Regions from separate parts of the Halobacillus sp. AWM4_238 genome, predicted to be linked through region 3. Evidence: riboswitches for the same ligand, from Rfam matches in the RefSeq annotation. Region 3 holds a riboswitch; each other region holds the start of a gene.
What was found. A riboswitch is a leader RNA that binds a small molecule or an ion and turns the genes downstream of it on or off. The one in region 3 is predicted to bind S-adenosylmethionine.

Region 1 (6,021 bases), 1.2 Mb from region 3:
CGGTATTACTGAATTTGCTCAGTCAGAACTTGGGGATATCGTATTCGTAGAACTTCCAGAAGTCGGGGATGAACTAGAAGCGGATGAGCCATTTGGTAGCGTAGAATCCGTTAAGACTGTCTCTGAACTTTACGCCCCTCTAAGTGGTAAAGTTGTTGAAGTAAACGAAGACCTGGAAGACAGCCCGGAGTTTGTCAATGAATCGCCTTACGATAAAGCTTGGATGGTTGTAGTCGAACCAACGGACAACTCTAAAATCAACGACTTGATGACCCCGGAAGAATATGAAGCAATGATTGATGAAGACTAAAGATAGTGCATTGGACAGGCAGGGCTTTGTAAAACCTTGTCTGACATGATCACGTTTGATCTTAATCATGTTCAGACCATGCCTGATTGGCATGGTCTGTTTCTATATAGTAGGTGATGAAGATGGATGGAGAACGAATCGTCATTGTTGAAGGAATCACGGATAAAAAGAAGTTGAACAAAGTCCTTGATGAAGAAATTGAAATTATTTGTACCCATGGAACTCTAGGTATTGAGCGAATGGAAGAAATGATCCTTGACCATAACTTAGATGATCGAACTGTATATATTCTAGTGGATGAAGATGACTCCGGCTACAAGCTGAGAAAGCAATTGATGGAAGAACTTCCTCACGCCGAGCACATCTATATAGATAAGGCCTTCAGGGAAGTGGCTGCTACACCGGAAGCTGAACTAGCAAGAGCCCTACTTAGTAGACATTTCAACGTCAAGTCGATTTATTTAATATAGGAGGATACATGTGGAGGAAATAAAGACAACAAATGTGAAAGAGCTCATGGAAACTCCACATACAGCCCTAATTTTCATCCATAGCCCTTTTTGTGCAACTTGCCATTTAGCACGTCAAATGCTTACAACGCTCGAGGCTGTATTCAATAAAGAAGTTTTTAAGGAAATGAATGCTTCTCTACACCCGGAGTTGATGCAACAGTATAAGATTAAAAGCGTTCCATGTCTGCTGGTGATGAGGGAAGGGGAAATAGAAGAAAAGATTTACGCTTTTCACTCTGTTTCCTATATGTATGAGAAAGTGGTTGGTTTTGTTGAATAGTGTTTGTATTTCCCAGGAAATGACCACCATTGTTGAATAAATAAATGCTCTTTCTTATTTGGATAGGATCTAACAGTTAAAGAGAAACAAAGAAGACAGCAAAGACGTCTCAACGTCCATGCTGTCTTTTTTATGCACTTCATATGATTTCTCCCAGTTTGCTTACAATATCTAAAAAGGAGGACTGATCGCCAAAATTCGCATGGACCTCACCTTGTTGGTTAATGATGATGGTGGAAGGGACACCATCACAATGATACAAGTCATAGACATAGCGTCCATCATCAGAAAGTGTAGGTTGTGTTAAGAACTTTTCGAAGTATTCCATTCCTTCCTCACTCTTCCGTTCCCTTCCGGTTACATTTATCGTCATCATTTTTACTTTGTCATGATCCATCGTTTTAAACAATTGCTCTTTCCTAGGTAAGTCTTTCCCGCAATCTGGACACCAGGAAGCCCAGAAGGTCAAGACGATAACTTTTCCTAAATCTTCTTCAAGTCTGTAACTGGAAGAGTGGTCGTTAATGTATGGCAGTTCAAATAAAGGGGCTTGTTTACTCAATGTCATTCTCCTTTTTACTGGCGGAATGTTATGGATTGACGCTCATTTAAATCCCATGCTAACATAATTACTAATTTCATATCGACATCTTCACTTATTCAGAGTGGCGGAGGGACTGGCCCGACGATGCCCGGCAACCGGCAGGTAACCTGCACGGTGCTAATTCCTGCGAAGTCTTTGACTTTGATAGATGAGAATTGTAAAAGCGATGAATCTCTTCTATTAAAGAAGGGATTTTTTTCATTTATGGACGTACTTGTGTGGAAGAATTAAGCATTTCTTTTCTATTTTTGAATTTTATTTTTCTGAACAATCTGTTTTATCAGTTGACACAAAATTCGTACGATGCTAAAATCCACTTTGTACTACTTAAACGAGTTAAAGTGATAATAATTTAATAAATAAAATCTCTTATCCAGAGTGGCGGAGGGACTGGCCCGATGATGCCCGGCAACCGGCAAGACTGTCTTGCTCAGGTGCCAATTCCTGCAAAGTATAAATCTTTGACAGATGAGAGAACAGATTTTCAGGTAAGATTAAAAAACGCCATTCTGTTCTCATGACAGGGTGGCGTTTTTTTGAAAGTGGAGGGAAAGCAGCATGATTTCAATTAAAGGACTATCAAAGATATTCCACACAAAAGATCAAGATGTACGAGCAGTGGATGATTTAAGTCTTAACATAAACAAAGGAGAAATTTATGGAGTAATCGGCTATAGTGGAGCCGGTAAGAGTACATTTATTCGTTTATTGAACCGCTTGGAAGATCCTACAGAAGGAAGTATTCACGTCGATGATCAAGAACTGACGGCTTTAAGCAAAGGGAAGTTAAGATTAGCGAGACAAGAGATAGGGATGATTTTCCAACATTTCAATTTGCTATGGTCGCGAACAGTTCATGATAATATTGCTTTTCCATTGGAGGTTGCTGGAATCCCTAAAGCAGAGAGGCAAAAGCGTGTCGAAGAGTTGATAGAATTGGTCGGGTTAAAGGGCCGGGGCGGTTCTTATCCATCCCAACTGAGCGGCGGGCAAAAGCAGAGAGTCGGAATAGCCAGAGCTCTTGCAAACAATCCTAAAGTTCTCTTATGTGATGAAGCTACATCCGCGTTGGACCCAGAGACGACGGACTCGATTCTTGATCTTCTAGTGGATATTAACGAAAAACTTGGCCTTACAATCGTTCTAATTACACACGAAATGCATGTTATTCGCAAAATTTGTCATCAGGTGGCTGTTATGGAAGAAGGGAAAATTGTTGAACAAGGCGATGTGTTGGATGTCTTCCTACATCCTCAAAAAGCAGTCACGAAGAAGTTTGTGGATCAGGTAATGGGTGACCCGGAAAAAGAAACATCCTTGCAATTGATCAAAGATCATTATCAGTCAGGAAAAATTATACGTCTTCACTTTGTGGGAGAAAGTACAAATCAGGCACTGATTAGTGATTTATCAAGAAAGTTTGAAATTAATGTCAACATACTACATGGTAAGATTACGCAAACGCAAAAGGGTGCATATGGGACAATGTTCGTTCAGTTTGATGGAGAACAAAAAGAAATCGAACGAGCCATTGATTATATTGAATCAACATCGGTAGAAGTGGAGGTGAATCCACATGTTTAATGAATGGTTCCCGAATGTACGAATGGAAGATATGATTACCGCTACTAATGAAACCCTTTATATGACGCTTGTATCTGTTGCTGGAACCTTCGTTTTAGGTTTGCTGTTAGGTCTCCTTCTTTATTTGACTGGGCCTGGGGGGCTCTGGGCAAACAAGACATTGAACTGGATCACTGCTTCTATCGTTAACATATTTAGAGCCATTCCGTTTATCATACTCATCTTATTATTGTTCCCGTTTACAGACTTTCTTCTAGGGACGATCCGAGGGCCACAAGCAGCGTTGCCCGCACTGATTATTGGCGGTGCTCCATTCTACGCCCGTCTGGTGGAAATTGCTTTGAAAGAAGTCGATAAAGGAGTCGTAGAAGCAGCAAAATCTATGGGAGCTAAATATTCGACAATTATTTTTAAAGTGTTGCTTCCGGAATCGATGCCAGCTCTTATTTCCGGAATTACAGTAACCGCGATTGCGTTAATTGGATACACAGCTGTAGCCGGTGCAATCGGCTCCGGTGGTCTTGGTGATTTTGCCTATTTTTATGGGTTCCAAAGAAGCAATTTTGACGTTGTATTTATTTGTACGATCTTAATCATTTTAATTGTGTTTATTTTCCAATTCATCGGAGATGCTATCTCACGGAAATTGGATAAAAGATAAAATATAAAAAAAGGGAGAGAATGAAAATGAAAAAAATATGGACGGGTTTATCTGCACTACTGCTTATACTAGTGCTCGCAGCATGCGGGACTTCAAATGAAGAAGAAAGTGCCTCAGGATCAGAAAGTGAAGAAGGTGGAACAAAAGAAATTAAAGTAGGGGCGACTAGTGTTCCACATGCTGAAGTTCTTGAGAAGGCGAAACCTATGCTTGAAGAAGAAGGAATCACGCTTGAGATCGAAGAATATCAGGATTATATTTTACCAAACCAGGACTTAGATGAAGGCCGCATTGATGCGAACTATTTCCAAACGATTCCTTATATGGAAATTCAAGAGGAAGAGAAAGGCTATGACTTTGCAAACCTTGGGGGAATCCATATTGAGCCGATCGGTGTTTATTCCCAAAAGTATGAAAGCCTTGAAAAAGTTGAAGAAGGCACAACTCTAGTCATGAGTCGTTCTGTATCCACACACGGTCGTATCCTCTCGCTCTTGGAGAAAGAGGGATTGATTAAACTAGATGAAAATGTTGAGAAAGTAGATGCTACTGTACAGGATATTGTAGAAAACCCTAAAAACATCGAATTTGATACAGGAGTAGATGCAGCCAATCTTCCACAAGTGTATCAACGTGAAGAAAACGTACTTGTTGCAATTAACACAAACTATGCGATTGAGGCTGGGTTGTCTCCTAGTGAAGATTCAATTATTCTCGAGGAATCTGACTCTCCTTATGTGAACGTTGTGGCTGCGAATAGTGAAGATAAAGAGAATGAAGCCTTAAATACACTTGTTGAAGTTCTTCGTTCTGAAGAGATCGTCAACTTCATTAAAGAAGAATACGATGGTGCTGTTGTGCCAGTCTCAAGTGATGCAGAATAACGGATAAAATAAGTGACTGCGGTTTATACTAACCGCAGTCACTTATTTTTACTGGGAGGTTTTCATATGCAAGAGCAAAATATGACGTGGACGCAAACGTATTTACATGATTATAAAGAAGGAATGGGCGCCTTCAGAGAGCATATGCCGCAAGTTTCTCATAAGTTTGATGAATTTACGCAGGAATGTTTCAAAGCAGGGGAATTGTCGAAAAAAGATAAACAACTGATGGCCTTAGGGATCAGTATCGTTGCACAGGACGAGTACTGCATGATTTACCACACGAAAGGGTGCGTTGACCAGGGAGCAACGGAAAAAGAAATTTTGGAAGCTTGTGGTGTTGCCGCAGCCTTTGGTGGTGGAGCAGCTTTAAGCCAGGCTGTCACTCTGGTTCAGGATGCATACATGGATTTGACGACAACGATTAACTGATCCAATTATTAGGAAATCAGAGGATTTCGGATGTATTTTATATACTCAATTGCGGTAAACGCTTACATCAACAAAGAAGATTCTTTTTGCATGAATTTAGAGGGCCACGGGGGTTTATTTGTGTATAATATTTGTGGTATTTTAAATTGTGTAAATAATCTGAAAGGGTTGATTCGTTATTAGTGACGATCTAAATTTGAATTACACTGCTGATATGGAGAAAGCCATGCACCAATCCCATAACATGAGTTATGCGGAGTACAGCAGAAAGTTGGATACACGCCTGAAAGTAGAAGAAAAACGCCAACGTGAATTCGAAGAGAGTCAAAAAATGATTGCCCAGGTCGACCGTCAATTGCATAAATAACTCATAAGATGATTGAATGAATCAGGTGTGTTTAGCCACCTGATTTTTTCATGTTATAATACACATGAAAAATGTAGAAATTTGGTTTTCGTATGTCCATTCTCTTGGCTTCTGGTAAAGGGAAAAAGTTGATAACAAGCACTAAATGATATAAGATTGTAATGAGAATAAATTGAGAATAGTTCTTTGTTTCCGATCAACTTGGACATTCTATAAAAATAGATACTGGAGGTATTCATTTATGGCAGGATCAACTTTAGAAATTAAAGATCTTCACGTAGAAATCGAAGGTCAGGAAATCCTTAAAGGTGTTAATTTAACAATCAACGGTGGAGAATTCCACGCTGTTATGGGACCGAACGGAACTGGTAAATCTACACTAGCTTC
Region 2 (6,021 bases), 2.9 Mb from region 3:
TTCTCGATCATTCTCCGGGGACTGCAGGCCAAACTGCTGCCATGGCGCTAATTGATGAAAGGAGCGACAGGGGATGGAGGCTAAAATATCAATCAAAGATTTGACGAAAGTGTTTTATAAGAAAGAAAACCGTGTGACGGCACTGGAAAATATTTCGCTTGATATTGCGGACGGGGAATTTGTCTGCCTCGTCGGGCCGAGCGGCTGTGGGAAGACGACCCTCTTAAGGATTTTAGCTAACTTAGAAAAGCCGAGCGGGGGAACGTTTTCGATTGCCAAAAGTAAGAAAGAACGGCCGCTGCAATCGATGGTTTTCCAGGAACGCGGCGTCATCCCGTGGTTGACGGTTGAGGGCAATGTCAGTTTTGGATTGAAGATGAGGCATTTACCTGAGGATGTGATCAAGGAAAGAACCACGTATTACTTGGAAAAAGTAGGCCTCGGGAAGTTCGCCCAACTTTATCCGAAAGAGCTCTCCGGTGGAATGAAGCAGCGCGTAAGCATTGCCAGAGCTTTTGCGAATGACCCTGAGATTCTCCTCATGGATGAACCTTTTGCCGCGCTTGATGAGCAGAATAAATTCATTTTGCAGGAAGAACTATTGAATATATGGTCGGAGACGAAGAAAACGGTCTTATTTATTACCCATAGCATAGATGAAGCGCTCCTACTTAGTGACCGGATCCTTTTAATGAGTTCACAGCCCGGTACCATCATTGATGAGAAACGAATCCGTCTGCCGAGACCGAGAAACATGGAGCAGGTACGTGCGGATCCTGTGATGGCGGAACATTTTGTAGAGATTTGGAACCATCTTCAGGATGAAGTGCAGCGTTCGCGAAAATAGCAGAAGAAAGGGGATTAAAATCCCATGGTGAAAAAAGTATGTCATCTGTTTTCTTTTCTGTTCATCATTTTTGTGTTGTTCGGCTGTTCCTCTGGCGAGAGTGGGGAGGACCAGGGGAATAAGGAAACTCCTGATGGTGATTTTGCTCCATTAAATAAGAAAACAACGGTAGTCATTGCCGAAGATGGTGCTGCTTCTGGGGCCGGTTTTTATATCGCTGAGGAAAAAGGCTATTTTGATGACTACAACATCGATATCAAGTTCACGACGTTCGCAAACAGTGATGATATGCTACCAGCCCTGGCGGCAGGTGAAGTGGACATTGCCGGTGGCGTATCTACAGCTTCCTTTTTCAATGCTATCGCTCAAGGCATTGATGTAAAAATCATTGCTGATAAAGGGCACTATTTTGATGGCAGCTCGTATTTCAGCTTTGCCATTCGTGAAGATCTGCAGGATGAAATCAAAGAATACAGTGACTTGAAAGGGAAGCGGATTGCCGTGTCATCGAGAAACGCCGTGGATGATTACATTTTCCAGCGGATGCTTCAACATGCAGGGCTGACCGAAGGGGATGTCGAGTTCGTGCTCATGTCCGATTTTGGAAATATGCTTGCCGCGATGGGCAACAAGTCGATTGACGCCGCTCTTCAAATTGAACCACTGATCACTCAAGGGGAAGCACAGAACCTGCACGTCCGCTTCCGTGATGCCACAGATTTCGCTCCCGATGCACAAATTGCCATGGTTCTTGGATCGCCTGATTTCATTGAAAAAGATACCGACGTGTCCGTCCGCTTTATGGCCGCTTACTTGAAGGGGGTGCGCGATTACAATGACGCGTTCCTTTATGATGAGGGGCTGGATGAAGTGATTGAGATCATGACGAAGCATACAGCGTTGAAGGACACAGAAGTTTGGAAAAAAGTCGGTGTGACAGGACTCGACCCGAACGGGGAAATGTTTATCGATGATATTAAGAAACAGTTTGAGATGTATGACGCAAACGGCGCTATACGTGGGGATATTGACTTCAATGATGCCATCGATACCTCCGCTTCTGAAAAAGCGATGGAAGTGATCGGCCGCTACGAAAGGTGAGAATGAAAAAAACGCTTGTCATCGAATGGTTTTTATTGTAAAGTTACCATTGACTCAATTGAATATTTCTTATCAAGAGAAGCAGAGGAACTGGTCCTGTGATGCTTCAGCAACCACCAACATCGGTTGGCCGGTGCTAATTCCAGCAAGTGTTGATCACTTGAGAGATAAGAAGGAATGAACGGATACGATTCAGAGAGCCTTCTTATATAAGAGGGCTCTTTTTTATTTGCCGCTTTCTTCGCTTTGAACCATTCATCCTTCTCGGGATAAAACCGACTATTCTGATGAGTTTAAAATATTTTAGGAGGTCCAATCATGGCAAAATCATTGAGCAACCCTTTCGCACTCATTCCTTTTGCGATTTTCATTTTACTTTTCATCGGTTCGGGAATCGCTACAGGAGATTTCTATCAAATGCCTGTCCTTGTCGCTTTATTCGCGGCAATTCTCGTTGCTTTAGCGATGAACCGGAAGACTGATTTCCAAACAAAAATATCCCAATTGACCAAGGGGGGCGGACACCCCAACATCATCTTAATGGTCATCATTTTTCTACTAGCGGGAGCATTTGCTTCCGTAGCATCCGGCATGGGGGCCGTTGAATCGACCGTCAATCTAGGCTTGACCTACTTGCCTGGCGGTTGGATGGTCGTCGGATTGTTTGTCATCGGCTGTTTTATCTCGATTTCTATGGGAACGTCTACAGGTACGGTGGTTGCCCTGGCTCCCATCGGATTGGGTGTAGCCGAGCAGACTGACATCGGCCTTGCCTTAGTGATGGGGGCGATTGTGAGTGGTGCCATGTTCGGGGACAACCTTTCCGTCATTTCCGATACGACCATAGCAGCTGTCCGTACACAAGGAACAGAAATGAAAGAGAAGTTCAAAGCGAATTTCTTCATCGTTCTTCCAGCAGCCATCATAACAGCCATTATTTTTGGTGTGATGACCGCCGATGCAACGGCCAGCCTGCAGAATGATTACTCGTACAACATTGTTGAGATCTTACCTTACCTAGGGGTACTCGGATTCGCGATTGCCGGAGTAAATGTCATTTATGTTCTGATCGGCGGCATTGTTTTCGCCGGTGGGGTTGGACTTGTGCTTGGGAAGTTTTCCGGCATGGAATTCGTCACCCTCGTAGGGGATGGATTTACGAACATGCAGACGCTTGCGATGATTGCCGTATTGTTAGGTGGTCTAGTGGAACTCATCCGGGCTAATGGCGGCATTGAATTTCTACTGCAAGCCGTGAGCGGGAGAGTCCATTCCAATCGTGGTGGAGAGCTTGGCATTGCAGGTATTGTGACGGCCGTCAACTTTTCGACAGCGAACAATACGATTTCTATCATCACAGCCGGTCCGCTCGCCAAGCAGATTTCTGATGAATATGGCATCGAAGGCAGGCGCTCAGCAAGTATCCTCGATATTTTTTCCAGTTCCGTTCAAGGGATCATCCCTTATGGCGGACAGATTTTGGCGGTAGCGGGTGTCGCCAGCATTTCTCCAGTCGCGATTGTTCCATTTTGCATTTACCCTCTACTTACAATGGTGGCGGGTCTGTTAGCCATCGCCTTTAGATATCCGAAATTTACCGTAGAAAAAGGAAAGGCCGTATTCAAGAGCGCATCTTAATAGAGGGGGGCACCTGATCAGGTGTCCTCTTTTTTTATTTGTTTCTAAATATACTGACATGAAATTTCAAAATAAGTCTATCGAATCAGTAGGAAAGTTTTGGGAATGAAAGGTTCTGAAGAGGATTAGGGCCTTAAGTGGTATAGACGACTATACCTATTTCCGATAAGCTTTTATTACAATATGTAAACGTTTACAATAAATTGTCTTCTGCATGGGTACTACTCTACGAAATTTTTTGCAAAAGGATCTTCCTGGATAGGTAGGCGCCTTTTACAAATAGATAAATAAAGGAGGAGTGTCGAATGAAAATAGCAGGCAAATGGGTGTTCATTTTCACACTGACCATCGACATGATGCTGCCGTCGTGGTTCATGGGAGCAGAGGTGGATGCTGCTGAAAAGAGTGAGCAATCAGACTTGATTATCTTTGAGAATGTTCCGCAGGCAGATGTAACAATGGAAGGGAATGTGTTTACTCTATCTGCCCTGAACGTGTATAAAGATGGACATTTTACAAAGGTGAATGAAGGACTCGTTTGGAAATCGAAAAATCCAAACGTTGCTACGATCACGGATGACGGTACGGTCACTTTCACAGGGCAGCCTGGACGAGCGTGGGTGACGGTATCCAATGGTTCATTCAAAGACCGAATCGCCCTTGATTACAAGCCGGATCGTTCAAAGAAAAAGAAAGAGAAGCGTGACTTCAAACCGACCATCAAAAAGCAGCAAGGGGAACGGTACGACCTTGTCCAACATGCACTCTCCAACATGACAATGAAGGAAAAAGTCGGTCAGATGCTTATGCCGGATTTTAGAAAATGGGACGGGGAGAACGTAACGGAAATGCTCCCGGAGATTGAGGAGATAGTTCAAAAATATCACTTGGGCGGCGTTATATTATTCCGAGAAAATGTGGTGACAACCGAACAGACAGCGACGCTTGTGTCTGATTATCAAGCGGCCTCTGAAAAATATGGATTGCTTATGACGATTGACCAGGAAGGCGGCATTGTGACACGTCTTCAATCAGGAACGGATATGCCTGGAAATATGGCTTTAGGTGCAACACGTTCCGAAGAATTCGCTCAGGATGTAGGTTCTGTCATTGGAGCTGAATTATCATCTCTTGGGATCAACATGAACTTTGGGCCGGTTATGGATGTGAACAACAACCCTGATAACCCTGTCATTGGTGTTCGTTCTTTCGGAGAACATCCCGAACTGGTCGGGAAAATGGGCGTAGCCTACACGAAAGGGCTGCAGGAACACGGGGTAGCAGCGACTGCCAAGCACTTCCCGGGTCACGGGGATACGGCGACAGATTCCCACCTCGGTCTACCTGAAGTTCCTTATGACCTCGAGCGTTTGAAAGAAGTAGAGTTGTATCCTTTCCAACAGGCGATGGATGCGGGCATCGATGCGATTATGACTGCACACATTACCTTCCCGAAAATCGATGATACAAAAGTGACTTCTCAGAAGGATGGTTCTGAAATTGCGCTCCCAGCCACCCTTTCAGAAAAAGTGCTAACGGGATTGATGCGTGAAGAGATGAATTATGAAGGAGTCGTTGTCACAGACGCTTTGAATATGAAGGCGATCGCTGAACATTTCGGACCGGTCGATGCCGTTATTCGAACGATCAATGCCGGTACAGACATTGCGCTTATGCCTGTAGGTTTAGAAGAAGTTGCTTCTGGTGTCTATGAAGCTGTAGAGTCTGGGGAAATTCCAATGGCTACGATTGAAGATTCTGTTGAACGGATCCTTACATTGAAATTGAACCGGGGAATCATCAAAGAAGAAACGCCTCAACCGATCGATGAGAAAATCGCAGAAGCGGAAGAAGTGGTCGGATCGGATGCACATAAAGCTGTGGAGAAACTAGCGGCGGAGCGTTCAATTACCCTCGTGAAAAATCAGGGAGTTCTGCCTGTAGACGCCTCAGAAAATGACCAGGTTGTGGTGATTGGAAACAGGTTTATTTCTAGTCTTGCGGATGCTGTAGCCGCCCATCATCCAAACACGACTTTAATCAATACAAAAGAACGTGAATTAACAGCTGAGCAAAAACAAATGGTGTCTGAAGCAGACAAAGTCATCTTCGGAACGTACACGTACAATGTGTACACTCGTTCCGAAAGTCATCCTCAAATGCAGTTGATGCAAGATGTGATGACGAATACCAATGCGGAAGTGATCGGCGTCGGAATCCGTAACCCTTATGACATCATGGCTTATCCGGAGGTGGATGCTTATATTGCACAGTACGGTTTCAGAAAGGCGAGTTTTGAAGCTACCGCCGCCACCATTTTCGGTGAAAATAACCCGGGCGGCCAATTGCCTGTGACGATTCCAGGATCCGAAGATGGCGTGTTGTTCAAATATGGTTCGGGGCTGAGTTACTAGTAGCGATTTTCTAGGGAGAGG
Region 3 (6,021 bases):
AGATATCGAATTTGGCTATTGTACAGAATTCATGGTCAAATTTGAAGAAGACAAGCTTGCTGAGCATCCTTATGATGAAGAAGCATTTCGTAACGAGCTCAGTGAAATGGGGGATTCACTCCTTGTCGTCTCTGATGAAGAGTTGATCAAAGTCCATGTACACGTGGAGTATCCAGGAGAAGCGATGACCTTAGGACAAAGGTACGGCAGTCTTGTCAACATGAAGATTGAGAACATGCGTGAACAGCATACCTCGATCGTCGGTGACAAAAAGAAAGCCAAGCCTAAGTCCGATCAAAAAGCAGAGTATGGAATCGTTACAGTAAGCATGGGAGACGGGATCAAGAAACTGTTTGAGAGTCTTGGAGCTACTGTCGTCATTCAAGGCGGCCAAACGATGAACCCGAGTACTCAAGATCTTTCAGAAGCGATCAAGGAAGCGCATGCGAAACGTGTGCTTGTCCTGCCGAATAACAAGAATATCGTCATGGCTGCTGAACAAGCTGCTGAATTAGCGGATGTTGAGGTTGCTGTCATTCCATCGAAAACCATTCCTCAAGGGATGAGTGCTCTTCTAGGGTTCAACCCGGAAGCTGACCTTGAATCCAATAAAGAGGAAATGCTCAGCCTCATGTCTGAAGTGAAAACAGGTCAAATTACGTACGCAGTCAGAGATACTCAAATTGATGGGTTGGACATTTCCAAAGATCACTTTATGGGAATCGCTGATGGCAAAATCTCTGCTACAGATAAAAGTGCTTTAACGACGGCTAAAACGTTGCTGAACCAAATGATTGATGAAGATGAAGATGAAATCCTCACGATCTTGACTGGTGAAGAAGTCGACGAAAAAGATGTGGCAGCACTTGAATCCTTCATAGAAGAAACATTTGAAGATTTAGAAGTGGAGATCCACAAAGGCGGTCAACCGATCTATTCTTATATCTTCTCCATTGAATAATAGATACAACAACGCAGCTCTTCATAGAGCTGCGTTTTTTATGCTTGTTCCCGGATGATCGCTCTTTTCAATTTCAAATGATTTCTGATGGAAGAAAGCACGATGAAAAGATAACTGGAAACAAGGAGCGTGTACACGAATGTTAGTAAATGCGTGTGTAGAGGAACGGAAGTTAATAAAGTCCTTGCGTTTGTAAGAATGATAAAGCCACCGGCTAGTACTCCAAGAACAGAAGAGGGGAGAATCTTTACAAGCCAAGCGGCGATAGGGGCTGCAACGACCCCTCCGAGAACGAATGAGGTGATGAGGAGCCAACTGAATTGGTCATGACCTAAAAAAATCAAAAAACCTACTGTAGCTGAAATCGTTACCAGGAATTCACTTGTATCTACCGTTCCGATGACTTTCCTTGGAGCAATTCCTGATCGGGTAAGCAGAGCAGGGGTGTTGACCGGACCCCATCCGCCACCTCCGACACTATCCAGGAATCCTCCTGCTATTCCAAGAGGCAGAAGAAATCGTTTTTTTACGGCTTTTTTTGGTCTTCTGTCCGTTTTCTTCGAAAGGAATAGAAAACGAATGACGATGTAAATGCCTAATAGCAGGAGAAACATGGATATGTAAGGCCTAATATAATCTCCTGGAATTCGGCTTAAAAAAGCAGCTCCAAAAAAAGCGCTGACTGCACCTGGAATAGAAATGATCATCACAAGCCGCTTATCAACGTTGCCAAACTTATAGTGAGAAAAACCTGAAACAGCCGTTGTGGCAATCTGCGACATGTGGATGGATGCAGAAGCGACAGCAGGCGCCAGTCCATAGGACAGGAGGATCGTCGAAGAGCTAAGGCCAAACCCCATGCCGAGCGCTCCATCCATCAGCTGTGCTATAAAACCGATGAAGGCGAAAATGGTCAGTTTTTGCAATGTGTACCACTCCTTAATTATACATAGGTCATCGTCATTTTTACTATTCCTATGCACTTACTAGGTTTTATGTTTAAAAAAATTGAAACAAACAAAATCCCCCATCTGAAAGAAGGGGGATCGTCCACACCTTATCTTTCAGCCGGATGGCTGCTGGAATGAGCACCTGGTTAAAGGTTGCTGCGGGATCTTCAGACCAGATTCCTCCCCCGGCTCTTCATAAGGATTGTATGTAGTTTTTAGAATAATTATAAAATTAACGAACATCTTTTCATTTGTCAATCCAATGTTAATAAAAAAACAGAAAAGTTGTAATTTTTCTAAAAAGCATTGACATATGATGAAAAGGAGCATAAGATTTGTATCAACTTGTTTTTCAGAAAATTTCATAAGCTTTTCTTATCTAGAGAGGTGGAGGGACTGGCCCTTTGAAGCCTCGGCAACGGGTCTAGGAATGTAAACAGATACTGTGCCAATTCCAGCAGGCGTTAAGCGCTTGAGAAGATAGGGAGAATGCAGTTTACATGACATTGTAAATGCCTTTCTTCTTATCGGGAAGAAAGGCATTTTTCTATTTAAGAGAGGAGGAGGACATGACACAACCACACATCACCTATCAATCTTTTGAGAATCCATTTACCGATGATCCACCGAAAGAAGATACGAAAGGAGCATCGGAAATTGTTCGCTGGGCCTACAAGGAGTATGAAGACATTGTTTATGCTTGCAGTTTCGGCGCAGAAGGAATCGTTCTCATTGATTTAATTTCTAAAGAAAAACCGGATGCCGAAGTCGTGTTTCTTGATACGGGCATCCATTTTCAGGAAACCTACCAGCTGATTGAAAAAGTAAAACAGAGATATCCAGATTTAAACATAACGATGAAACAACCTGAGATGAGCCTGGATGAACAAGCCGAGCAATACGGATCAGCTCTTTGGAAACGGAAACCGAATCAATGTTGCTACATCCGTAAGATCAAACCGCTTGAGGACGCTCTCCATGGAAGAAATGCATGGCTATCCGGGTTGAGGAGAGAGCAATCTCCGAGCCGGAAAAAAACAAACTTTGTTAATAAAGATGAACGATTCAAATCGGTAAAAGTATGCCCATTGATTCACTGGACATGGGATGACGTATGGCAGTATATCCGACTAAATAGCTTGGATTACAATGAATTGCACGATCAAAATTATCCTAGTGTCGGATGCATTCCATGTACAGCCCAGGCGGCGGATGACGGTAGGTCAGGCCGGTGGAAAGGGTTCAATAAAACGGAATGCGGCTTGCATACAACAGAAAACAGTCAAGATGAATAACCTTGAAGGAGGAATGGATATGTCAATCATCCCCCCGCACGGTGGAGTGCTGATAAACAGGTGGAAGGAAAAAAGACCAGAGGAGCTACCGGAAGATCTCATCGAGCTTGACTCCATGGCGCTTAGTGATCTCGGTTTAATTGCTAATGGTGCATATAGCCCTTTACGTGGATTTATGGATGAAAAGACTTATACATCCGTTGTGAATACCATGCGGCTGAGCGATGGAGAGCCGTGGAGTATTCCAATCACACTTCCGGTGACAGAAAAACAAGCAGAGAATCTCGGAAGAAAAGCACAGCTCATCAAGGACGGAGTGGTGTATGGGGTTATAACCATTACCGATCTTTTCAAACCGGATAAAGAAAAAGAAGCAGAAAACGTGTACGCAACCTCTGATGATGCCCATCCAGGTGTCAAAAAATTATTCGAGCGCCCCGATTGGTATGTGGCAGGAGATATTGAGGTGTTTCAAAAACCTCCTTATGAACACGGAGAATCCTTTTATTTGGACCCTGCAGAATCAAGGAAACGATTTGAGCAACTGGGTTGGGAAAAAGTAGTTGGATTTCAGACAAGAAACCCTGTGCACAGGGCTCACGAATATATCCAAAAGGCAGCGCTCGAGACCGTGGATGGATTGTTTCTCAACCCTCTTGTCGGGGAGACGAAAAGCGATGATATTCCGAGCGATGTCCGCATGAAGAGTTACCAAGTGTTATTGGAAAATTATTATCCAAAAGATCGAGTGATTTTAGCTGTTTTTAATGCGGCTATGAGATACGCAGGACCCCGGGAAGCGATTTTCCATGCAATTGTAAGAAAAAATTTCGGGTGCTCTCATTTCATTGTTGGGCGTGATCATGCAGGAGTCGGTGATTACTACGGAACGTATGATGCACAGAAGATTTTCAGTCACTACGAGAAAGGAGAACTTGGCATCACTCCGCTTTTCTTTGAGCATAGTTTTTATTGCAAAGCGTGTGAGTCGATGGCGTCTAATAAAACATGTCCACACGATAAAGAGAATCATCTGATTTTGTCCGGTACGAAAGTAAGGGAGCTTTTGAGAAATGGTGAGAAACCACCAAAAGCGTTCAGTCGTCCAGAAGTCGTGGATGTACTGATCGAAGGCTTACAGAAGACAGCCGAAGTGAAAGGATGAAGAAAGTGACGACAAACCTTACCTGGCACGAAGCATCCATCAGTAAAGAAGGTTATCGCAAGAAAAACGGCCATCACAGCGGGGTCCTTTGGTTTACAGGTCTATCAGGATCAGGCAAATCAAGCATTGCCAATCAATTAAATAAGGTTCTCCACGAAAAGGGATTGCAGAGTTATTTGCTGGATGGAGATAACGTCAGGCAGGGGCTAAACTCGGATCTTGGATTTTCAGAAGAAGACAGGGAAGAGAACATTCGACGGATCGGTGAAGTTGCGAAGCTTTTTGCAGATAGTGGAACGATTGTTTTAACAGCATTCATTTCACCCTATCAAAAAGACAGGGATCGTGTGAGAGCTTCGATGCAAGCCGGGGACTTTATAGAAATCTATGTGGACTGTCCAATTGAAGAGTGCGAAAACCGTGACCCTAAAGGACTTTATAAAAAAGCCAGGGATGGAGAGATCAAAGGGTTTACAGGTGTGGATGCCCCTTATGAGAAACCTTTGCAACCGGAACTGGTGCTAGATTCTAAAGCGTACGATGTGAAAAGCTGTGCCGAACAAGTGTGGAAACTTTTACAAGATAAAAATTGGGTGTAACGAAAGGGGCCGGAAGATGACAAACGTGTATATCGTAGGAGCGGGACCAGGGGATTACGACCTTATTACAGTAAAAGGACTAAAGGCGATACAAAAAGCAGATGTCATACTTTATGATCGCTTGATCAATCAAGAGCTCCTGAATGAGGCGAGGGAGGATGCGGAACTTGTTTTTTGCGGAAAACGTCCCGATCATCACGCCCTTAGCCAAACGTCCATCAATCATCTCTTATGTAAGTATGCTTTGAAAGGGAAAGTCGTTACACGATTGAAAGGAGGGGACCCCTTCGTATTTGGGCGCGGAGGAGAAGAAGCAGAAGAGCTTGCCAAACGGAATATTCCTTATGAAATCGTTCCAGGCATCACTTCTGGTATTGCCGCGCCTGCTTATGCAGGCATCCCTGTGACCCACAGGGAGTATAGTTCTTCAGTCGCTTTCATATCGGGAGTCAATAAAACCGGAAGCGATGAAGAGGCGTATTGGGAGCGAGTCGTTAAGAGTATGGATACTTTGTGTATTTATATGGGAGTAAAGAAGCTTCCTGAGATCTGTGAGCGGCTGTTGAAGTACGGAAGACCTCTCCATACACCTGTGGCTTTGGTGCAGTGGGGAACAACAGAGGAGCAGAAAACGGTGACAGGGACAATTAAAGACATCGTTGTTAAATCAAAACACATAGAAAATCCAGCCATGATTGTCGTCGGTGATGTAGTCCAATTAAGAGAACGACTGAAATGGTTCGAACGTTCACGAGAAGAAGGATTGAAGGAAGTGGCCTCAATAGTTGGGTAGAAAGGAGAGGGAAGATGAAAGCGATCCTCTATGTCAGTCATGGTAGTAGAAAAAAAGAAACAAAAAATGAAGCGATCCATTTTTTGACCCAAGTACAGAGCCAAGTAAATGTGGAACTCTATCATATTTGTTTTCTCGAGCTGGCTGATCCTGATATGTTGGAAGGCATTCAGACACTTGTAGAAAAAGGGGCAGAAGAAATCGTCATCATTCCTGTCTTGTTATTGAGTGCAGGGCACTATTTCAAAGATATTCCTA
Region 4 (6,021 bases), 2.4 Mb from region 3:
CCGGGCAGGATAGGACAAGATCGATTCGACCGCCCCAAGACTTACGGCATAAACAGGGAGCTCCACGTGCTTTGTAAACTGCCGGACCGCATCTTCATCCCGCAAACGGAATGATAATACCGCTCCGGCCCCTTCTGCCTGATACGTCTGGGTCGAGCTGCCAGGATGAAAACGGAAGCCAGGATAGTAGACCTGTTCCACGTGCGGGTGGGCGCTTAATTTCTCTGCAATCTTAACAGCAGATGCTGACGATTGAGTCATTCGGCAATGGAGAGTTTTCAAGCCGCGAAGCACGAGCCAACAATCGTGTGCGCCTAGAATCGATCCGAATGAATTTTGTAAAAATCCGAGCTGCTCCGCAATCTCTTGATCTCTTGTTACGGCAAGGCCTGCAACCACATCACTATGACCGGCAATGAATTTCGTCGCACTATGGAGGACGAGATCTGCCCCAAGTTCGAGCGGTCGTTGAAGGGCGGGTGTCATGAATGTGTTATCGACGAATGTCCAGCAATCGTTCGCTTTCGCTAACTTTGCGACAGCACGAATATCTGTAATCTCAAGCGTGGGATTGGACGGCGTTTCTATATACAAAAGTTTCGTATTAGGCTGAATCGCCGTCGCCACCTCATGAAGGTCCGTCATATCAACGAATGTGTGATCGATTCCAAATCTGATGAGCACATCGTGGATCATGCGGAAGGTGCCTCCATAAACGTCCTGGGTGATGACGACATGGTCGCCTTTTGATAACAGCATGAAGGCTGTTGAAATGGCAGCCATCCCTGAAGCGAAAGCAAAGCCGTTTGTGCCGCTCTCAAGACCGGCAATGGTCTCCTCCAAAGCTCGTCGGGTCGGGTTTCCGGATCGGCTGTAGTCGTAGTCCCCGGGGTTGTCGAAATCCTGCTGATGAAAGGTGGATGCCTGTTGAATGGGGACACTGACAGCGCCTGTATGCGGGTCGAATTTATAATCACTGTGCAACAATCGCGTTTGCAAAGAATGATCGGTCATCGTACAGATTCCTCCTTCGGTAGTTGGGTGAGGGTATAATCAAGGTCTTGAATCAAATCATCGATATGTTCGACGCCGACAGAGAAACGAAGCAGTCGGTTACAGACGCCGTAGCTGATCCGGGTCTCTTCTGGAATATCTGCATGAGTCTGAGTTGCAGGATAGGTGATGAAACTCTCTACACCTCCAAGGCTTTCGGCAAAACTGATTAACTTCAAGTTCCGTAAGAATGGATCGATCCAAGCTTCGGATTGAAGTTTGAAGGAAACCATCCCACCTTGACCAGGATAGAAAACATCTGTCACGTGCGGATGTTCTTCTAAAAAGGCAACAACGGATTTTGCATTGTTTTCATGCTGACGCATCCGGAGAGGGAGGGTCTTCATTCCGCGCATGACAAGCCATGAATCAAAAGGGGAAAGGACAGCGCCCGATGTATTTTGATGAAAAGCGAGCTTCTCCGTTACGTCTTTTCCTTTGCTAACAAGAATACCGGCAAGGACATCGTTATGACCGGCCAAATATTTCGTAGCACTGTGAATGACCACATCTGCACCTTCTGCAATCGGCTGCTGCAACACCGGAGTGTACAGGGTGTTATCGACAAGGAGCAGAAGGTGATGAGCTTTCGCGACCGTTGAAATTTGCTTGATGTCTGCTGTATGCATCAGCGGATTTGTCGGTGTTTCCACGTAGATGGCTTTCGTCCGCTCATTGATGTAGTCGTGGATCCGTTCAAGGTTGTTGCTGTCACAATAATGGAACCTGAGGTCATAACGTTCTTCCATATGTTCAAACAAACGGAACGTCCCGCCATACAAATCTTCGGAAACGATGATCTCATCGCCTTTCTTAAAAAGAGATAACGCGGTTTGGATCGCAGCCATCCCTGAGCTGAACGCAAAACCTGCATCTCCGCCTTCAATATCTGCGATGGAAGACTCGAGAATTTGGCGGGTGGGATTTCCGGTCCTCGAATAATCAAAGCCCGTCGACTCCCCTAAACCAGGATGGCGGTAAGGGGTGGAAAGGTAAATGGGAGGGTTAATCGCGCCGGTAGGCTCATGCCGCTGGTTTCCAGTCTGAACGAATTTCGTATCCCTGTGTGGACACATAACACCACATCCTTTATAAGTTATTGGTTCAAAATAAACGCTGGTTAAACAGTAACTCCCTCTCGTGTAAGATGTAACTTCGAGACGTTTGTATGTTTGGATGGTGGTTCGGGAAAGCGAGTCACTCCCGCCGCTATGCTCCACCCAAACTAAAGTCTTGAAAGTGGGTCTTCCTAATTTCTGTAAAATAAAAATAAAAAAAGCCTTCTCGAAGAAGAAGACTTTTGTGTGGACGGCTCTTCTTCTTATCTTTCAAGTTGTAAAACAACTTGCTGGAGTTAGCACCTTTCTGGTCGAACCAGTGGTTGCTGAGGCTTCGTCGGGCCAGTCCCTCTGCCTCTCTTGATAAGAGATTCAATTGTAATTTTTTCTAATTGCTGATTACTCTACACTACTCAGAAAGTTTTGACAATATGCTAGAAAGAATTTTCCGAAAACTTTTCCCGAATAAGAATAAAGCCTCCTTTTTCAAAAGCAGGCTTACATGGAAGGGTTTTGTACTCCGGCTTCGATGTAGGAGCGGACAAGCTGCCATTTACCCTCTTGTTTTTCGAATGTATCAAAGAAAAGGTTGGAAGTTTCCAAGAGTTCACCGTTTAAGCGAATGGAAACCCAAAAAGCAGCCAGTTGTTTGTTTTCGTCCAGCTGGGTGATGGAATGATCGGTGTAGATCCATATCATGTCTTGATTTTGGAAGTGTTCAAAAGCTTGAGCCCATCCTTCGATCGACTCTTCATAAGAATAATCCACCCGTTCGCCGTGACGAATCTCTCTTGCTTCGAGGTTTCGCGATGTTACTCTTTTTAAGTGATCCAAATCTTGTTGACTAGCTCTCCGTTTATACTCTTCATAAAAGGTTAGAAAGTCCACATCCATTCCTCCTCTCCCTCCATGGTTCGACAGAGAAGGTGGAAGTCCTGTCTATTAATGACAAATGCCTAAATTGTACAGGACGGTTTTGACTTGTAAAGCAAGCGTACCGACCCATAGCAGGAGTGTGGCCCCATTCAGCCCGTACCATATTCTCTTATTCGACATCTGTTTACGTTTGTTATATAAAAATGCTAGCAGAGGAATCGTCAGGACGGTGAAGATCGTCGTTAAGCCGAGGAGTCCTTTGTAGTCGCGGATCCAGATGAAATCATTGAAGAAGGGGATGATGATCGTTGAAGTGTAAATGACAGATAGGGCATAAACCCCAATCGACCAGGAGATCATCATGAACAGCAGGTTAACAAGAAGTGGGTAAGTTTTCACGGGCACACCCCTAGGTTCATTAATCCGATTTGTTTACTCGGGTTAATGTTATCCTACGTTCAACGATCAAATATGTCAACGTTTCATCCGTATTCTTTTTGATGGGCTTTCTTTTTCTTTAAATAGTCCTCATCCTCCCTGACCTCGATCCACTTTTTCTCGAAAATTTCAGCGGATGCTGCTTTCTCATCGTCGATGTCGCGATCGTTCACTTCACCATTTTTGTCATACTTCTTCCCGCCCTTATAATTCGCGTACCTTCGCGAGCGCGTGTATCCCATCTGCAAAAACTTCCGTGCCATATCCATGCCCACAAAATCATCCTCTTCTTTATAGTCGAGAAACATTTGATAGATTTTTTCTGATGATTCCTTGGCAATCTCTGGTGTTTTGAAGCGCCAGTGGGGCAGGATTTCACCTTTGTATGGTTCGACGAGAAGTACCCCTTGCTCACCTCGGCCCACTCGATATTTTTCTGGATTTTTGCGAAAATCGATTGTATCAAAATCGAGGTCGTAATCAAACGCCATTTTTATTCTTCCTTTCTGTGTTTTCGATTCCGAACATATTTAGTTCAAGATCTTGAGAAAGCTTTCTGATCAAGGCTCCACCAGCGGTGCTGTTTCCTTTTTCATCGATCGCAGGACCCACGACCCCGATTCCCATACGGCCGGGGGATGAGCCGATGATGCTTCCGGATACCCCGCTCTTACAAGGAAACCCAGCTTCTACGGCATAGTGTCCTGAAGAGTTGTACATTCCTGATGTCATCATGATCGCTTTCACCGTGCGTAAATGATGGGAGGGAATGAGTTTTTCTCCTGTTTCAAGATCCAGTCCTCCTTTAGCTAGAAACAGCCCCACACGTGCAAAATCATGGCAGCACATCATGACAGAGTTCATTCGAAAGTAAAGGTCTAGCGCTTCTTCTACGTCCGTGACCAATGTTCCGGTACTCTGCATAAAGTAGGCGAGAGAGCGGTTCCGCGCACCATTCGATTTCTCCGCTTCGTACACTTCTTCACTCATTTCGAGCTCATCATTATTCGTTATCTTTCGTAAAAAATCCATATAGCGGTTGAAACGTTTCTCGACGCTCTGTCCTTTGATTAAAGCAGATACGGCGATGGCTCCGGCATTAATCATGGGATTGAAAGGTTTGCTTGTATCGTAAGACTCCAGCTGACTGATGGAATTGAAGAAATCCCCCATGGGCTCCATGCCCACCGTTTGGAATACACGCTCTTTTCCGAAGTCCTGCAAGGCGAGCATAAGACCGATGATTTTCGAGGTGCTCTGCATCGGGATATACTTGTGATTATCACCGGCGGCAAAGCATTCACCGTCTGTCGTAATGATGGTCACACCGAGGTAATCTTTGATCGTATCGTCGTATCCGGGAATGCTCATATTGACATTCCCACTTGAAGCGAACGGCCGGCTGTCTTCAATAGCTTCCTCGAGATAATCGTTCGTCAATTCCTGCATAACAGTTCTCCTCTCTTCATATACGCTCCCGATTGTGGAAGACTCGGTTTCGAGACTTTTTTTGAGTGGATGGGGGCTACGGGGAATAGCTCGCTTTCCGCGGGAGCGCGGTGAGCCTCCTCGGACTGCGTCCTGTGGGGTCTCACCAAGCACTTTTTTCTTCGTAGATATCCGGTTCCGGCGCCTAGCGGCTAGTGAGACTTCCCTCGCTTCTGTACGATAAGTCAACATCGAATCACTCCGTTCTTCGTGTTTCCTTTATCTCCGCCAGCTCAGTCCAGTCCATACGCCGCTGACCAAGTCGCCTCCACACTTAAGGTAGGAGTCTCGCCATTCCCCTCCGCCCCTTTATCATAAGAGTGTCTCGAAACCACTTCTCGGATAAGTTGCTTAGTACACAAGGAAATAGGAGAGTGTTTACATCCACGCAGCTATTCTACATATGAAAGCTTGATATAGAGCGCTTTATGCCTTCACTACCGAGGTAGTGAAAGACACACCCTCATGGTGAAGGGAGTCGTTTTTCACAATATCTGAATGGGATGGTTGGGAAGCTGCGAGACTCCCGTGGGAGAAAGGAGATCGGCGAGATCCCGAAGGACGGTAGCCCGAGGAAGCTCGCCACTCCCCCACAGGAAAGCGAGTAGCTTCCCAGCCACCCCTGACTTCCCACGGCAAACGAACCCCGAAATGTCTTGAAATCGAGTGTTCCACAATCCTGGCATATTGTTTCATACGTAGAGTCTTGTAGTATTTACCCCTTTCTTTAAAGAGGGTAAACCAGAGGTGTGCTCTCATTGAGAGCATGAAAAACGGCACCCATGGGGAGGGTGCCGTTCTGTGTTATTCCTGTTTCAAGTAGCGGCGATCTTTAAGGAAGAGGCGCCAGAATAGGTAGAAGGCTGGGATGAGAATGCCGAATCCGACGGCATATACGATGAGCATCTGGTAGAACGTATCCGGGTTCGTGAATCCGTCTGCGATGGTCAAATCCGGGTAAATCAAGTAAGGCAAGTGCGCGGATCCATACGCATAAATAGCGATGGCGTATTGAAATCCGATCATGATGACAGCGGGACGTGCCAAGCCTCTCCGGCCATCTTTTTTCCTGATGAAAAGGAGGGCATAACCGATGATGAAGAACAAT

Region 1: it holds a riboswitch for S-adenosylmethionine, as region 3 does, so the genes downstream of both, ACXACN_RS10410 (methionine ABC transporter ATP-binding protein) here and ACXACN_RS04295 (phosphoadenylyl-sulfate reductase) in region 3, are expected to answer to the same signal.
Region 2: it holds a riboswitch for S-adenosylmethionine, as region 3 does, so the genes downstream of both, ACXACN_RS18610 (Na+/H+ antiporter NhaC family protein) here and ACXACN_RS04295 (phosphoadenylyl-sulfate reductase) in region 3, are expected to answer to the same signal.
Region 4: it holds a riboswitch for S-adenosylmethionine, as region 3 does, so the genes downstream of both, ACXACN_RS16350 (methionine biosynthesis PLP-dependent protein) here and ACXACN_RS04295 (phosphoadenylyl-sulfate reductase) in region 3, are expected to answer to the same signal.

The regions. Positions count from the first base shown of each region.
Region 1 covers NZ_JBSWSY010000002.1:2,018,854-2,024,874, reverse strand. The annotation lists gene gcvH (glycine cleavage system protein GcvH) at 1-310, shown strand, start outside; gene ACXACN_RS10425 (toprim domain-containing protein) at 433-780, shown strand; gene ACXACN_RS10420 (thioredoxin family protein) at 791-1,102, shown strand; gene ACXACN_RS10415 (TlpA family protein disulfide reductase) at 1,242-1,670, opposite strand; SAM riboswitch class I at 1,756-1,861, shown strand; SAM riboswitch class I at 2,073-2,181, shown strand; gene ACXACN_RS10410 (methionine ABC transporter ATP-binding protein) at 2,265-3,290, shown strand; gene ACXACN_RS10405 (methionine ABC transporter permease) at 3,283-3,951, shown strand; gene ACXACN_RS10400 (MetQ/NlpA family ABC transporter substrate-binding protein) at 3,978-4,835, shown strand; gene ACXACN_RS10395 (carboxymuconolactone decarboxylase family protein) at 4,902-5,267, shown strand; gene ACXACN_RS10390 (YuzK family famiily protein) at 5,494-5,634, shown strand; gene sufC (Fe-S cluster assembly ATPase SufC) at 5,876-6,021, shown strand, end outside.
Region 2 covers NZ_JBSWSY010000002.1:3,740,547-3,746,567, forward strand. The annotation lists gene ACXACN_RS18595 (ABC transporter permease) at 1-51, shown strand, start outside; gene ACXACN_RS18600 (ABC transporter ATP-binding protein) at 74-847, shown strand; gene ACXACN_RS18605 (ABC transporter substrate-binding protein) at 872-1,948, shown strand; SAM riboswitch class I at 2,015-2,122, shown strand; gene ACXACN_RS18610 (Na+/H+ antiporter NhaC family protein) at 2,267-3,586, shown strand; gene ACXACN_RS18615 (glycoside hydrolase family 3 protein) at 3,892-6,000, shown strand.
Region 3 covers NZ_JBSWSY010000002.1:829,606-835,626, forward strand. The annotation lists gene ACXACN_RS04285 (DAK2 domain-containing protein) at 1-961, shown strand, start outside; gene ACXACN_RS04290 (sulfite exporter TauE/SafE family protein) at 1,000-1,887, opposite strand; SAM riboswitch class I at 2,016-2,113, opposite strand; SAM riboswitch class I at 2,284-2,398, shown strand; gene ACXACN_RS04295 (phosphoadenylyl-sulfate reductase) at 2,481-3,206, shown strand; gene sat (sulfate adenylyltransferase) at 3,226-4,371, shown strand; gene cysC (adenylyl-sulfate kinase) at 4,377-4,970, shown strand; gene cobA (uroporphyrinogen-III C-methyltransferase) at 4,987-5,763, shown strand; gene ACXACN_RS04315 (sirohydrochlorin chelatase) at 5,778-6,021, shown strand, end outside.
Region 4 covers NZ_JBSWSY010000002.1:3,273,963-3,279,983, forward strand. The annotation lists gene metC (cystathionine beta-lyase) at 1-1,014, opposite strand, end outside; gene ACXACN_RS16350 (methionine biosynthesis PLP-dependent protein) at 1,011-2,129, opposite strand; SAM riboswitch class I at 2,372-2,481, opposite strand; gene ACXACN_RS16355 (hypothetical protein) at 2,610-2,999, opposite strand; gene ACXACN_RS16360 (hypothetical protein) at 3,054-3,386, opposite strand; gene ACXACN_RS16365 (DUF4385 domain-containing protein) at 3,470-3,916, opposite strand; gene glsA (glutaminase A) at 3,906-4,874, opposite strand; gene ACXACN_RS16375 (cytochrome d ubiquinol oxidase subunit II) at 5,718-6,021, opposite strand, start outside.